Regions from separate parts of the Microbacterium sp. STRO-2N genome, predicted to be linked through region 1. Evidence: predicted binding sites of a transcription regulator. Region 1 holds the regulator's gene; the other holds the start of a gene.
What was found. The regulator HspR, encoded in region 1, represses chaperone genes until heat shock. The targets are predictions, from matches to a motif close to AAGTTGAGTCNNNNNGACTCAACTT.
Positions count from the first base shown of each region.

Region 2: the regulator HspR is predicted to act here: its motif matches at 3,104-3,128, upstream of AC3ANN_RS02645 (Hsp20/alpha crystallin family protein).

Region 1 covers NZ_CM173223.1:4,167,048-4,174,602, reverse strand. The annotation lists gene AC3ANN_RS19145 (DUF7927 domain-containing protein) at 1-3,006, opposite strand, end outside; gene AC3ANN_RS19140 (heat shock protein transcriptional repressor HspR) at 3,595-4,071, opposite strand; gene AC3ANN_RS19135 (DnaJ C-terminal domain-containing protein) at 4,113-5,105, opposite strand; gene AC3ANN_RS19130 (nucleotide exchange factor GrpE) at 5,124-5,735, opposite strand; gene dnaK (molecular chaperone DnaK) at 5,735-7,555, opposite strand, start outside.
Region 2 covers NZ_CM173223.1:630,125-637,679, forward strand. The annotation lists gene AC3ANN_RS02635 (L-serine ammonia-lyase, iron-sulfur-dependent, subunit alpha) at 1-905, shown strand, start outside; gene AC3ANN_RS02640 (hypothetical protein) at 1,631-2,599, opposite strand; gene AC3ANN_RS02645 (Hsp20/alpha crystallin family protein) at 3,152-3,607, shown strand; gene AC3ANN_RS02650 (thymidine kinase) at 3,660-4,250, opposite strand; gene AC3ANN_RS02655 (MarR family winged helix-turn-helix transcriptional regulator) at 4,374-4,814, opposite strand; gene AC3ANN_RS02660 (DUF2207 domain-containing protein) at 4,857-6,671, shown strand; gene AC3ANN_RS02665 (alpha-amylase family protein) at 6,834-7,555, shown strand, end outside.

The DNA.
Region 1 (7,555 bases):
CGTGAGGGTGCCCGTGCCACGGTTCGTCACTGTGATGCGGTACGGCACCGAGTCCTCGCGGGCGTACTGCGGGAAGTCGCTCGCGTCCTGGGCATCGTGCCACGCCTCAGGGTCGGTGCGGTCGCCGCCCTTCTCGAGGACGTACTTCTTGATCTCGATCTGGTTGCAGTCGGCGATCGTCGTGGTCGCCGACGACTTCATGGGCAGACCAGTGTGGGCGGCGATGCTGGTGGCGGCGTTGACGATGACCTGGCCGGGCTTGTTGTCGCCGGCAGCCGGGGCGGCGCAGTCGGTGCCCGTGGGAGCTGCCGTGGTGAAGTGCACGTCGAACGATTGCTGGGCGCCCGGCGCGAGCGCGGGACCGATCACGCGGATGGCGGTGGCGTTCGCGGGGATGGCGGCGTTCGTGCCGCTCAGGGTCACGGCGCTCCAGCCGACCGTGTTGCCCGCGATCGCACCTGGGTTGGTCCCGTTGGACTTCGTGCGCGGATCGTCGCTGAGCGTCCCCGGATCGGCCGTGGTGTAGAAGACGCGCCACGTGTTCACCGGCACGCTGACGCGCGTGACCTCGTAACCGCCGTCGATGTTCGTGCCGTTCTCGTCCCCCTTGTACGGGAGGATGTCGATCGTGTCGGTGTAGGCGTTCGACGACGGGTCGAGCGAATTCAGGGTCATGCGCCAGAACGAGCTGCCACCCGCGTAGGGCACGAACGTCGCCGCCGAGCTCTTGCCGAACGACGTCGTGCCGTTGTTCGGAACGACGACGGACGCCGAGGCCTGCCTGAGCGCCAGTTCGCGGTTGTCACCGGGCACGCGCACTTCGGCGGTGTTCGTGAGGGTGGTCCCCGGAGCGACCGACGAATTCGCCGGAAGCATCGCCTGATAGGTGATCACGCGCTGCGTGTTCGCGGGCGAGTTCGCCATGGCGAAGGTCAGCTGCTGTCGCCCGCTGACGGTGGTCGACGCCGGCGTGACCGTGGTGCCGTCGATTCGCGCCGAGCCGGCGATGTACTGCATCCCCGCCGGAAGCAGGTCCACCACAGTCAGGTTGCTGTTCGTCGGCGGTGTGGTCGTGCTGTTGGTCGCGGCCCGCACGGTATAGGTGACGGGCTGACCCGGCCCCGCGGTCTGCGGGCTGGCGGATTTCGAGATCGTGCCGGTGTTCCCGACGATGCGGAAGACGTCGCGGTATCCGTTGGTGCCGCCCGCCGCACCGGTGTACGGGCTCCAGGGGGTGGCCGCGGCGACGCTGCCGGAGCTGTGGCTCGCGTTGTACCACGTGTTCGCCGCCGCGGTCACGGTGTTGGGGCGGTTGAAGGACCCGACGGTCCAACCCTCCTCGGCGATGTTGTTCGGCGCGCCGGCGACCCACGGCGTCGCGTTCGCCTTGATGTAGCCGAAGCCGCGCACGAACACTCCGTACGGCTTGTCGACGGCGGGGTTCCACGTCGCCTTGACGGCGGTGACGTTGGCCGGCAGCTGCACGACGCTGGTCCCCGGAGTTCGCGGATCACCCACCGTCACCCCGCCGGCCGGTGTGGCGGGCACCCACGTGACGGCGGTGGAGCCGCACGTGAAGGTGTGGGTGTCGATGTTCGCGGTGGTGTACCAGTAGCGAAGAGTGGGCATCTGGATGTAGCCACCGCGCGCCGGGTCATGCCCGCCAGCGTCCATGTAGCGGTAGACGAAATTGTTGCTCTCCGGTGCCGGGAAGCTCGTCGCGCTCTGATTCATCGTGCAGACGCCGGCGATGTTGCCGGCGTTGGGTCCCCGGTAGTCGTTCCACGCGTAGGTCGTCGCCTGCGAGTACAGGGGAAGAGTGGCGCCGCCTGCGCCGGGGGTCCACGTCGAGCTGGTGCCGGCCGCGACGAACAGCTGGTCATCCCACGGGGAGCGGGACGACGTCGGAGTGCCGTGCCACGCGTTGCTGAAGTCGCCCGGGACATAGAGCGTGATCGCGTCGGTGTTGTTGGCGGTCGGATCGGCCGTCTGCTGCGTCGTGCCGGGGTACGTCCACGCGGGCGCGGCCGCGGTGAAGTTGAACGTCTGGGTCACCGTCGCCGGAGAGGGGTGCGACAGGATGAGCGCGCCGGAGGCGATGTAGTTCTTGCCGGCCGGGAGGTTCTGGCCCTTGGAGTCCTTCACCGGAACACGGGTGAGGCTGTAGTCGATGTTGGTGAGCGTGACGCGGTACTGCGTCGCGTTGAGCTTCGTGATCGTGCAGCCGCCGGGGAAGGCGGCGCGGTCGGGCCGGTTCGTCGCCGAGAAGGGGATGCCGGCAGCGATCTCGCCGTTGACCGGGCGACACTCCTCGGGGGTGATGAGGTTCGTGTTCGCCCCCGCGGTCGCGGTGGAGACGTTCAGCACGAAGGAGTAGTTCGCCGGACCCGGACGGCTGCCCGCGTTGGCGGCGATCGCCCAGTCGACGACCATGTATTGACGCTCGGCATTGCCCTCGAAGTACCGCGCCCTTTGACCGCCTTCGGCCGGGTTGCTCGAGGGCGTCGAGATCACGAGGTCCATGCCGTAGTTGTAGGTGACCGGCACGGGTGTCTGAGCAGCCACTGTCGACGGCGCCGCGGCCTGGTCGGAGTCGACGGAGCCCGACGCCGACAGGGGCTGTCCGTTGGTGCTCGTCGCGCGGATGGGCGTCTGGAGCACGGTCGCAGTGCCGGCCTTCACGGTACCGACGTTGCAGATCAGGGTGACGCCATCCGCCGAGATCGACGACACCGGCGTGACACCGGTCGTCTTGCAGACGGTGGGGAGGCTGGCGAACTTGCCGTTGCTTGCGGTCAGCGTCACGGTGACGTTGGTGACGTCCTCGTTCGACTCCGGCTGCTCGGCGTCGTTGGTGTTGATGTGCCACTCGGCGATGATCGGGTTGCCGTAGAGCACGCTCGTGGGCACGGGTGCGGCCCAGTTCGCCGTGATCTCGTGCTCGGCGACGATGGCCGCATTTGCGGCGGTGGTCGCCCCCGATACGACCATGAGAACGGCCGCCACGCCGGCCAGGGCAGCTTTCCCGAGTCGACGGACGCCCCCTCCCCTGCGCTCGCCGAGTGAAGCCCGAAGATGACCAGCCATGACGCCCCCCGAGGTGTCCGCGAGAGCGTTGAGGGCTCTCGCACGTGTGAAGGTCCTCGAGCGCACACACTGTCGATCGAGGTCCCCGGCGTGAAGATACCGCGCGTGAGAGCCGTCTCATCTGGAATTCACCCGCCGGGTCACCCGCTCCGGCGCAAGCCGCCCGCCGACCGAGCCCCGCCGGCTGGGGGACGGCGGGGCTCGCACCGAGGAGCCCTCACTCACTTCGGCGGGGTGGCGGCAGGGGAGACCGCCACGTCGGTGTTGTGGCCGTGCGCTTGCGGCGCATCAGCACCAGGTGGATCGCCCCCGCGAGAGCACGAGCGTGCCCACTCGTGTGAGCGAGAGCAGACCTGAGAACCGGGCGGGTTCTCGATCCTTAATGGTTGTACCAATGGGCGAGCCAGCGCCTGCGAAAGTTCACCCGGCCATCACCCGGCATGCGCCCGCGCGCGCACGCACGGCCACGAGTGCGAACGTGTCGCGCTCGCGATAGCTGGCAGGACCTCAGTCGTCCGACTGCTTCGTTGCGTCGGGACCCGAGGCCGGGGGAAGCGGCGTCCGCGGACGCCAGACCACGAGCTCGGTCGCGCGGCGCACGCGCGTGCCGTGCCGCAGCGTCACCACGGAGCCCGTCGAACCGGCGGCGAAGACACGCGCGCCCGGGCGCTTCTCGAGCTCCTCTCGCACGCGCTCCTCGAGGTCGCGGACGCGGCTGTGAAGCTCGCGCACGCGGTCCTCCAACTCGAGGATGCGGGCGATCGCCGGCAGACCGATGCCGTCGGCCGACATGCGCGCCACCTCCCGGAGCTGCGCGACGTGTCGCAGCGAGTAGCGGCGGGAGCCGCCCTGCGTGCGTGCGGGTACGACGAGACCGAGCCGATCGTACTGGCGCAGGGTCTGCGGGTGCATGCCCGAGAGCTCCGCGGCCACCGCGATCGCGAAGATCGGGGCATCCTCGTCGATGTCGTGCGGTTCCCCCATGTGCCTCACCTCCCTCTCGCTCCTGCTGTACGCCGCTGATCTCAGCCGCGCGCCTTGGTCATCAGGTCGGCGCGCGGGTTCTCCTTCGGCTCGAGGGCATGGAAGCGCTCGAGCGCCTCGCGCGCCGCGTCGTCGAGGTGCGACGGCACAGCCACCTGGACCTCGGCGAGCAGATCGCCGGTGCCCTTCTGGGTCTCCACGCCACGGCCCTTGACGCGGAGAACACGGCCCGACGGGGTGCCGGGGGCCACCCGCAGCTTGACGGGGTCGCCGCCGAGCGTCGGCACCTCGATCGTCGCGCCGAGAGCCGCCTCGGTGAACGTCACCGGCACCGTCACCCGCAGGTTCAGCCCGTCGCGGGTGAACACCGGGTGCGGCCGCACCGCCACCTGCACGACGATGTCGCCGGGCTCGCCGCCGTCGACCGACGGGCGGCCGCGTCCGCGAAGGCGGATCTTCTGCCCGTCGGATACGCCGGCGGGGATCTTCACCTTGAACGGCTTGCCGTCCTCGCCCTGCAACGTGATCGTCTCGCCCTTGGTCGCGGTGATGAAGTCGATCGTGGTGCGGGCGGTGACATCAGCGCCGCGCGTCGGTCCCCCGAACCCGCGGTACCCGCCCGAGGGCTGACCGAAGCGGCCGCTGCCGAAGCGACCGCCCTGCTGCTGATTGAACATCGCGAAGATGTCGTCGAAGTCCTCGGCGTTCTGGTACCGGGCGCCGCGCCCCTGCCCGAACATGCTGAACACGTCCTCGAAGCCGCCGGCACCCTGGCCGCTCGCGGTGAAGCGAGCGCCCGAGCCCATCGCCCGGATCTGGTCGTACTCCTTGCGCTGCTCGGGGTCGGACAGCACCGAGTACGCCTCGCTGATCTCCTTGAACTTGGCCTCCGCGGCCGCGTCGCCCTGATTCGAATCGGGGTGGTACTTGCGCGCGAGCTTGCGGTAGGTCTTCTTCAAGTCCGCGTCGCTGACGTCCTTCGAGACGCCCAGCATCGAGTAGAAGTCCTTGTCGAACCAGTCCTGGCTGGCCATGGATCCTCCTCCTCGGTGCTACTCGGCCGGCACGGCGACGACGACCTTCGCGGGACGAAGCTCGACCGAGCCCAGGCGGTAGCCGACCTCGACGACCTCGAGGATCGTCGGCTCGGTCGTGCCCGGCGTCGGCGCCTGGAAGATCGCCTCGTGCTGCTGCGGGTCGAAGACCTCGCCCGCGGCGCCGTACGTGACGATGCCCATGCGCTCGGCCAGGCCCCGCAGCTTCTCGGCGATCGCGGCGAAGGGCGTGCCCTCCTCGAGATCGCCGTGCTTCTCGGCGCGGTCGAGGTCGTCGAGCACCGGCAGCAGGCCCTTCGCGACCGCGCCCTTGGCGCGCTCGATCTCGATCTCGCGCTGCTCCTCGGTGCGCCGGCGGTAGTTGGCGTACTCGGCCTGCAGGCGCTTGAGGTCGTTCAGCAGCTGCGACTCGAGGTCGGCCAGCACGGCATCTTCGGCCGCAGCCTCGGCGCTCTGCTCCGCCCCGAGGATGTCGTCGACCGTGAGCTCGTCACCGTCGGCATCCGTCTCGCCCGCGTCGTCCTTGCCCTCCTGCGGGTCGGACCCGGAAGCCTGCGCTTCCGGGTCCTCGCCGCCGGGGACCTCGTTCTCGAAGTCCTTGTCAGTCATCAGGCCTTCTTCTCGTCCTCGTCTTCGACGACCTCGGCGTCGACGACGTCCTCGTCAGAGGCGGTCGAAGCCTGCTCGTCGGCCGGAGCCTCGGTGCCGGCATCCGTCGACTGCGAAGCCTGGTTTGACGCGTAGATCGCCTCGCCCAGCTTGCCCTGAGACTGCGACAGCTTGTCGAAGGCGGCCTTCACCGCGTCGTCGTCGTCGCCCGCGAGCGCGGTCTTGAGTGCGTCGACGTCGGCCTGGACCTCGGTCTTCACGTTCTCGGGCAGCTTGTCGTCGTTGTCCTTGATGAGCTTCTCGATCGAGTACGAGAGGGTCTCGGCCTGGTTGCGCACCTCGGCCGCCTCGCGACGCTTCTTGTCTTCGGCGGCGTGCTCCTCGGCCTCGCGCACCATGCGCTCGATGTCGTCCTTGGGCAGCGACGAGCCGCCGGTGATCGTCATCGACTGCTCCTTGCCGGTGCCCTTGTCCTTCGCCGACACGTGGACGATGCCGTTCGCGTCGATGTCGAACGTGACCTCGATCTGCGGGATGCCGCGGGGAGCCGGCGCGATGCCGGTCAGCTCGAAGGTGCCCAGCGGCTTGTTGTCGCGCGTGAACTCGCGCTCGCCCTGGAAGACCTGGATCGCGACCGACGGCTGGTTGTCGTCGGCGGTCGTGAAGGTCTCGCTCCGCTTGGTCGGGATGGCGGTGTTGCGCTCGATGAGCTTCGTCATGATGCCGCCCTTGGTCTCGATGCCGAGGCTCAGCGGCGTGACGTCGATCAGCAGCACGTCCTTGCGCTCGCCCTTGAGGACTCCGGCCTGGAGCGCGGCGCCGACGGCGACGACCTCGTCGGGGTTCACACCCTTGTTGGGCTCCTTGCCGGTCTCCTGCTTCACGAGCTCCGAGACGGCGGGCATGCGGGTCGAGCCGCCGACGAGCACGACGTGGTCGATGTCGCCGACCTTGATGCCGGCCTCGCGGATGACGTCCTCGAAGGGCTTCTTGGTGCGGTCGAGCAGGTCCTTGGTGAGGTCCTCGAACTTCGCGCGCGTGATGGTCTCGGACAGCGACACCGGACCCGAGTCGGTCAGCGACAGGTACGGGAGGTTGACGCTCGTCGAGGTCGAGCTCGACAGCTCCTTCTTCGCCTGCTCGGCGGCCTCCTTGAGGCGCTGCAGCGCGATCTTGTCACCCGAGACGTCGACGCCGGTGGTGTCCTTGAACTGCTTGATGAAGTAGTCCACGAGGCGCTGGTCCCAGTCGTCGCCGCCGAGGCGGTTGTCGCCGGCCGTCGCGCGCACCTGGATGGTCGAGAAGTCGTCGTCCTTGCCCACCTCGAGCAGCGACACGTCGAAGGTTCCGCCACCGAGGTCGAAGACGAGGATGAGCTCGTCCTCCTTGCCCTTGTCGAGGCCGTACGCCAGGGCCGCGGCGGTGGGCTCGTTGATGATGCGCAGGACGTTGAGGCCCGCGATCTCGCCGGCCTCCTTCGTGGCCTGGCGCTCGGCGTCGTTGAAGTACGCGGGCACGGTGATGACGGCATCCGTCACGGTGTCGCCCAGGTACTGCTCGGCGTCGCGCTTGAGCTTCTGGAGGATGCGCGCCGAGATCTCCTGCGGCGTCCACTTCTTGCCGTCGACCTCGAAGGTCCAGTCGGTGCCCATGTGGCGCTTGACCGACGAGACGGTGCGGTCGACGTTGGTGACGGCCTGGCGCTTGGCCGTCTCGCCCACGAGCACCTCGCCGTCCTTGGTGAATGCGACGACCGAGGGGGTCGTGCGGAAGCCTTCGGCGTTTGCGATGACCTTGGGCTCGCCGCCCTCCAGGACGCT
Region 2 (7,555 bases), 650 kb from region 1:
CGACAATGCGCCGTGACGAGGAGATCGCCGAAGGACTCGACGCGATCTGGGACGCGATGGCGGGGTGCGTGAACGCCGGACTGCATGCCGAGGGCGTGCTGCCCGGGATGCTGGCGGTCAAGCGCCGCGCCGCAGCGATCCGCGTGCAGCTCGAGGCCGCCGAAGCCGACGGCCGGCGCGAGCTGCCCGGCGAGTGGCTCGGCGCGTTCGCGCTCGCCGTCAACGAGGAGAACGCCGCGGGCGGGCGCGTCGTCACCGCGCCGACGAACGGCGCCGCCGGCATCGTTCCGGCGGTGGCGATGTACTGGTGGCGGTTCCTCGCCGACTCCGGACTCGGAGCCGGCAACGCCGTGACGCCCTACGGCGAGCTCGTCGGAAGCGCCCTGCTCGGCTACCACGGTCACGCCGTCGCGCCCGAGGAGGCTGCGCACTGGGATGAGGAGCAGGTGGCCGAGGCGAACCGCCGCCGAGGCATCCGTCGCTTCCTGCTCACGGCGACCGCGCTGGGTTCGCTGTTCAAGGCGAACGCCTCGATCTCGGGCGCCGAGGGCGGATGCCAGGCCGAGGTGGGCTCGGCGTGCGCGATGGCGGCCGGCGGGCTGACCGCGGTCATGGGCGGCACCAACCGGCAGATCGAGAACGCCGCCGAGATCGCGATGGAGCACCACCTCGGTCTCACGTGCGACCCGGTCGGCGGCCTCGTGCAGATCCCCTGCATCGAGCGAAACGCCATCGCCGCGTCGACCGCCGTCACGGCCGCGCGCCTCGCGCTGCGCGGCGACGGCAGCCACTACGTCTCGCTCGACGCGGTCGTCGAGACCATGCGCCAGACCGGCATCGACATGTCGCACAAGTACAAGGAGACGAGCGAGGGCGGCCTCGCGGTGAACGTCATCGAGTGCTGACCGTCGCGTCGGACGCCGGTCGCTCAGGTGGCGCAACACGCGGAATGGTGAGATGGATGCCGCGCGTCGTGCCCCCCGGAGTCTGCGCCGTCGTGTGGGTCGGCGTGCCGAGCGTGTGTTCGAGTGGCGCAACACGCGGGGTGATGCGAGGGATGCCGCGTGTCGTGCCACCCGAGTGTGGAGCGGCGCGCCGAGGGTGTGTTCAGGTTGCGCAACATGCGGAATGGCGGGACGGATGCCGCGTGTCGTGCCCCCCGAGTGTGCGCTGTCGTGTGGGTCGGCGCGCCTAGCGTGAGTTCAGGTGGCGCAACACGCGGAATGGTGGGATGGATGCCGCGTGTCGTGCCACCCGAGTGTGCGCCGTCGTGTGGGTCGGCGTGCCTAGCGTGAGTTCGGGTGGCGCAACACGCGGAATGGCGGGGCGGATGCCGCGTGTCGTGCCCCCCGAGTGTGCGCTGTCGTGTGGGTCGGCGCGCCTAGCGTGAGTTCGGGTGGCGCAACACGCGGGGTGATGCGTTGGATGCCGCGTGTCGTGCCCCCGAGTGTGAGCGGCGTGTCTGGCGTGTGTTCGGGTGGCGCAACACGCGGAATGGCGGGGCGGATGCCGCGTGTTGTGCCACCCGAGTGTGGAGCGGCGTGTCTGGCGTGTGTTCGGGTGGCGCAACACGCGGAATGGTGGGATGGATGCCGCGTGTCGTGTCACCGGAAGCCGGGACGGGGGGCGGTCAGGGGTGCCAGCCGCGTCGTCGCAGCACCGACCGCACGATGGCGACCCCGCGTCGATCGGCACTCCGCACGTGGGCCGACGTGAGCCGGACTACCTCCCAACCCTCGGCGGTGTACGCGGCGTACTTCTCGATGTCGCGGTTCCACTGCGCGCGGTCGGTGCGGTGGTGATCGCCCTCGATCTCGACGACGGTCCGATACTCGGGAAACACGAACTCGGTGATACCCAGAAGAACTCCGCGGCCGTCGCGGATCTCGACGTCGAGCTCGGGGATCGGTAGCCCGCCAGCAGCGGCATCCAGTCGGAAATCGGTCTCGAGTGGCGAAGCACTGCCCTCCCGGACGAGCGGGAGCGCCTCGACGAGGCGTCCGATGCCGCGGCGTCTGCCGGCCGACGCGATCGCCGTGAGATCGTCGATCGTGCCGAGGCGCTCACGCGGCACGAGCCTCCCGCGCCCGTCCCGGGGGATGCGGACGATCTGGTCACCGAGTGCGATGAGCTCTCGCACGCTGAGTTCCGGGGCGAGCATCGCCCACGTCGAGGCCGCGTCAGTCGTGCGGATCCCGGCGTGCACGTGTACGTTCGCGAGCTGCGGCGAGACCTTGATGCCGCGGATGCCTCGAGCACGAGGCGCTCGAGCCGGTGCGAAGACAGCGACCTCCAGACGGGCGCCCGGGTTGATGGAAAGGCCGAGATGCACGGCGGCGCTGCGTCCCGCGAGGAACACGTGCGGACGCATCGCAGTCGCGTAGGCCCGGATCTTCCGCTGCTCTCGGCGCCGCGCGATGTCGTCGATGGACAGATCCTGGTCGGGTTCGGGATCATCCAGCGACTGCCGCACGCCGTGGAACGGAGCATCCAAGTCGCTCGCTTGCAGCCGGCCGGATGACACGCCACGGGCGCGGGCGTCGGAGACGGAGAACGCGCTTCCGAGGCGCTCGGGCAGCGGTGTCGGACGAGCAGACATCCGTCGACGATGGCGTGCGCCGAGGTCGCCAGCGGTGCGCCATCCCGAATCTGTGAGCGCTGAACGTGAGACGTCGCTTGTGGAGGAGCCGCCGCCGAGGTGCTCGACGCGCCCGGTCCCGGGTTCGGGTGGCGCGACACGCGGAGTGGTGGGGTCGATTCCGCGTGTTGCGCCACTTGAAGTAGCGGTGGCGTGGGGTTCCCGCGTGGTCGTGGGGTGGTGCATGGTTCGGGTGGCGCGACACGCGGGGTGGTGGGGTCGATTCCGCGTGTTGCGCCACTTGAAGTAGCGGTGGCGTGGGGTTCCTGCGTGGTCGTGGGGTGGTGCATGGGTTCGGGTGGCGCGACACGCGGGGTAGTGGGGTCGATTCCGCGTGTTGTGCCACCTGAAGCCAGCAGCGGCGGCGGTGGGAGGGAGTGCGTGGCGCGGAATGGGTGGATGCGTTCGTCCACAGCGAACAGCGGACCTATTAGCACTCGCCCACCGAGAGTGCTAATCTGAGCGTAGTTGAGTCGAGTGGGCTCAACTCCATGACACAGAGAGGAGATATCCATGGCCACGTACGACCCGTTCCGTGACCTCGACCGCCTCGCGTCTAGTCTCTTCGACACGCGCCGCGGCCCGCGCCGCATGCCGATGGACCTCTACCGCGACGGCGACCACTACGTGCTGACCGCCGACCTGCCGGGCGTCGACCCGGGTTCGGTCGACATCGACGTCGACGGCCAGCTACTGACGATCCGCGCTGAGCGCACGCTCACCACGGGCGAAGGCGTCAAGTGGATCACGCGCGAGCGCGAGGCCGCGAGCTTCCTGCGGCAGCTCAACCTCGGCCAGGGCATCGACACCGACCGCATCTCTGCGAGCTACAACAACGGCGTGCTCAGCGTCACGATCCCGGTGAGCGAGCAGGCCAAGCCGCGCAAGATCGAGGTGACGGCAGAGAGCAGCGCTCCGACGATCCGGGCGCACGAGTCCAGCGAGACCCCGCAGCCGATCGAGCAGTAGCGATCGACCGCGAACGGATGCCTCGTCCCTCAGGGGACGGGGCATCCGTCGTTCATGCGGCGGACGCCCGGTCGCCCGTGAAATGACGGCGGCAGCGCGCCTGGTACGACTCGATGCCGCCGACCTGCTCGCGTGTCGGGACGTTCGGGTCGCCGGCGGCTCCTGCAGCGAGACGCTGATGGAATGCGGCATCCGCTCCGCACACCGCGCACACGGCCGTGAGTTTGAGCACGTCCTCGGCCATGGCCATGAGCGATGGCATCGGCTCGAACGGGCGGCCGTCGAACGTGACGCACAGGCCTGCGACGATGACGTTCAGCCCTCCGGCGACGAGTGCGCCCACGGCAGGGACGAGCCCCGCACCGAAGAACTGCGCCTCGTCGACCGCGACGAGGTCGAGCCCCCGATCCCGCACGTGCGACACCAGCTCATCGACGTCGGCCACCGACTGCGACTCGACGCTGAGCCCCGAGTGCGAGCTCACCTGCCCCGCGCCCCTTCGGTCGTCGAGTGCATGGCTGATGACGTCGACCGACAGGCCGGCGATGCGTGCGCGACGCACACGGCGCAGGAGCTCTTCGGACTTGCCGGCGAACATCGGTCCGGCGACGACCTGCAGCCGCGCCGGCGTAGGCGTATGCATGGCGCCCACCCTACGGCGCCCTAGGATCGAATGACCCGAAAACACGGGTCAGCACAACCGCTGGTGACGACGGATGCCGCGACCGGGGACCGGTCGGGGCGCCCGCGCAGGCATCCCGACGCCTCAGCAGCCGGGCTGCTTCTTGCGGAGCTTCGCGGTGAGCTCACGGAGCTGAGCCAGCTCGTGGTCGTCGAGCACCGACATCCGCTCGGCGATGGCCCTGCCGTGCGCGCTCGCGATGCGGCGGAACAGGCCGGCTCCGGCCTCCGTCGCCCTCACGAGCGACCCGCGGCCGTCGTCGGGATCCGCGCACTTCGTGATGAGGCCACGCGCGACCATGCGGTCGACGAGCCGCGAGACGCTCGGCTGGCTGATCAGCATGTTCGCCGTGACGTCGCGCAGGCGCGCGGTCATGTCGTCGCCGCGCGTGACGGTGAGGAGCACGTCGTACTCGGCTTGGCTGAGGATGTCGTCGTGGAAGTCCTCGTTGATGTCGCCGAAGATCTCGTGCTGCGCGCGGAACAGGCTCTCCCACGTGTCGATGGCGAGACGACGATCGGTCATAGCGACAAGATTACGGTGAACGGGCACCCCTAGGCTGACCGCATGGCGACTTCTGCGATCGCCCGGTCGCGCGGGCGGATCCGCTCCGCGGCGACGCGGGTTCTGGTGGCGCTGCTCGGCGGGCTCCTGATCACGGGAGTGGGCTTCGGCGCGACACCGGCGCACGCCGATGTCGAGGACTTCGCGTTCGAGAGCCTCGACGTCGAGTATCAGCTCGGACGCACGGATGAGGGCACGAGCACCGTGACCGTCGTCGAGACGTTCGTGGCGGTGTTCCCGGAGTACGACCAGAACCGCGGCATGCGCCGTACGGTGCCCGACTCGTACCAGGGTGCGCCGCTGAACCCCGAGCTGGTCTCGATCACCGACGAGGACGGCGCGCCGCGCAACGCCGAGGTCGAGACCGACGACGGCGCGTACATGATGACTTCGCGCGCCGACGAGTACGTGCACGGGCGGCAGACCTACGTCTTCACGTACACGCTCGAGAACGTCACGCGGTTCTTCACCGACACCGACTCCGACGAGTTCTACTGGGACGTCAACGGCACCGTCTGGCCGCAGTCGTTCGGGCGCGTGACGGCGCGCGTGACGATGCCGTCGGAGCTCGAGCGGGCACGCACCGGAGAACAGGCCTGCTACGCCGGCTACCAGGACTCGACATCGCAGGATTGCACGATCGCCGACGTGGGCGGCGCGGTCGAGGCCTCCGCCGGACCGCTCGAGCCGTACCAGACCCTGACGATCGCGATCGGCTTCGAGGCCGACACGTTCACCGAGTTCGACTCGACGTATCTGGCGTCGCCGTGGGGCTGGCTGCAGGGCGCGGTCGCGCTGCTCGGCCTCGGCGGTGCCGTGACTCTCGCGGGCGTCTCGCGCCGCAGGTACCTCCGCGACGAGCCGGGCCGCCCCGTCATCATCGCCGAGTACACGCCGCCGCGCGAGATCGACGCGCTGGAGAGCGCGGTGCTGCTGGGCCTGCCGACGAAGGCGATCCCGGCCGAGGTGCTCGAGCAGGCCGTGACCGGAAGCATCCGCATCGAAGAGGGCCACCGCAAGCTGTTCGGCGGGGTGAAGCTGAAGGCCGTGCTCGTGGACCCCGCGCGCGCCGACGGCGACGGACGGATGCTGCTGGAAGGACTCTTCCCGATCGGCTCGCCGGGCGAGGAATTCGAGTTCGGCCGCTCCGACACCCGGTTCTCGGCGGCCGCGCAGAAGATCCTCAAGGCCGCGAACCAGGAGCTCGTGACGCGCGGACTGCGCCGGCCCGTTCCGGGCAAGGCGCGCCTGTGGCCGCTGCTCCTCGCGATCCTGTCGGCCGTCCTGGTCTTCCTCCTCGGGTTCGGAGCGCTGGCCGCATTCGTGGCGCCCCTGATCCCGATCGCGCTCATCTTCGTGTCGGTCGTGACGGTGTTCGTCGTGGTGGGGCTCGTCGCACGCAAGCCCCTCACCGCCGCAGGCGCGGAGGTGCGTGACCACCTCGCGGGGCTCAAGCAGTTCATCGAGTGGGCCGAGGCCGACCGCATCCGCATGCTGCAGTCACCGCAGGGAGCCGAGCGCGTTCCCGTCGACGTGTCGGATCCGCGCGTGAAGCTCAAGCTCTACGAGGCGCTGCTGCCGTATGCCGTCGTGTTCGGCCAGGAGAAGGAGTGGGCGCGCGAGCTCGCCGTGCTCTACGGCGACGGCGACTCCCCGGGCTGGTACTCCGGTGGCTCGGGGTTCAACGCCGCGGTCTTCTCGGCGGGCATCTCGAACCTGTCGTCGTCGACGGCCTCGTCGTCGTCCACGTCGGGCGGCTCGTCAGGCGGCGGCTCGGCCGGCGGCGGTGGCGGCGGAGGAGGCGGCGGCGGGGTGTGAGACGGTCCCCACGCCCCCTCAAGGCGCCGCTGACGCGTCGCCCGGAGCCTCCGGGCGCGTGGGCCCAGCCGTGCAGCACAGCACGCCCGCGCGGCTAGCGGATCGCATGCCGCGGCGGAAGGGGCTGTCGCCCCGCACGCTCGCACGGCACACTCGGACCCCATGAGGATCACCGACACCAGTGACCTGTGGTGGAAGTCGGCCGTCGTCTACTGCCTCGACGTCGAGACGTACCTCGACTCGAACGGCGACGGCGTGGGCGACCTGCAGGGCCTCGCGGCGCGCATCGACTACCTCGCGCAGCTCGGCGTGACGTGCCTGTGGCTGATGCCCTTCTACCCTTCGCCCGATCGCGACGACGGCTACGACGTCACCGACTTCTACGGCATCGACCCACGGCTCGGCAACCACGGCGCCTTCGTCGAGATGGTGCGCACGGCGAACGACCGAGGCATGCGTGTGATCGTCGACCTGGTCGTCAATCACACGTCGGATCGGCATCCGTGGTTCGTCGCCGCGAAGCGGAGCGTGAACTCGCCGTACCGCGACTTCTACGTGTGGCGCGACGACCCACCGCCCAAGGGGCAGAAGAACACCGTGTTCCCGGGAGAGGCCGACGGAATCTGGACGAAGGACGAGAAGTCGGGGCAGTGGTACCTTCACAGCTTCTACGAGCACCAGCCCGACCTCAACATCGCGAACCCGGTGGTGCGCGACGAGATCGCGCGGACGATCGGGTTCTGGCTGCAGGTGGGGGTCGCGGGCTTCCGCGTGGACGCGGTGCCGTTCCTGCTCGAGGTGCCGGAGGGCGCCGAGATGGCGAACCCGCACGACTTCCTGCGCGACGTCCGGCGGTTCATGCAGCGGCGGTCGAGCGAGGCGGT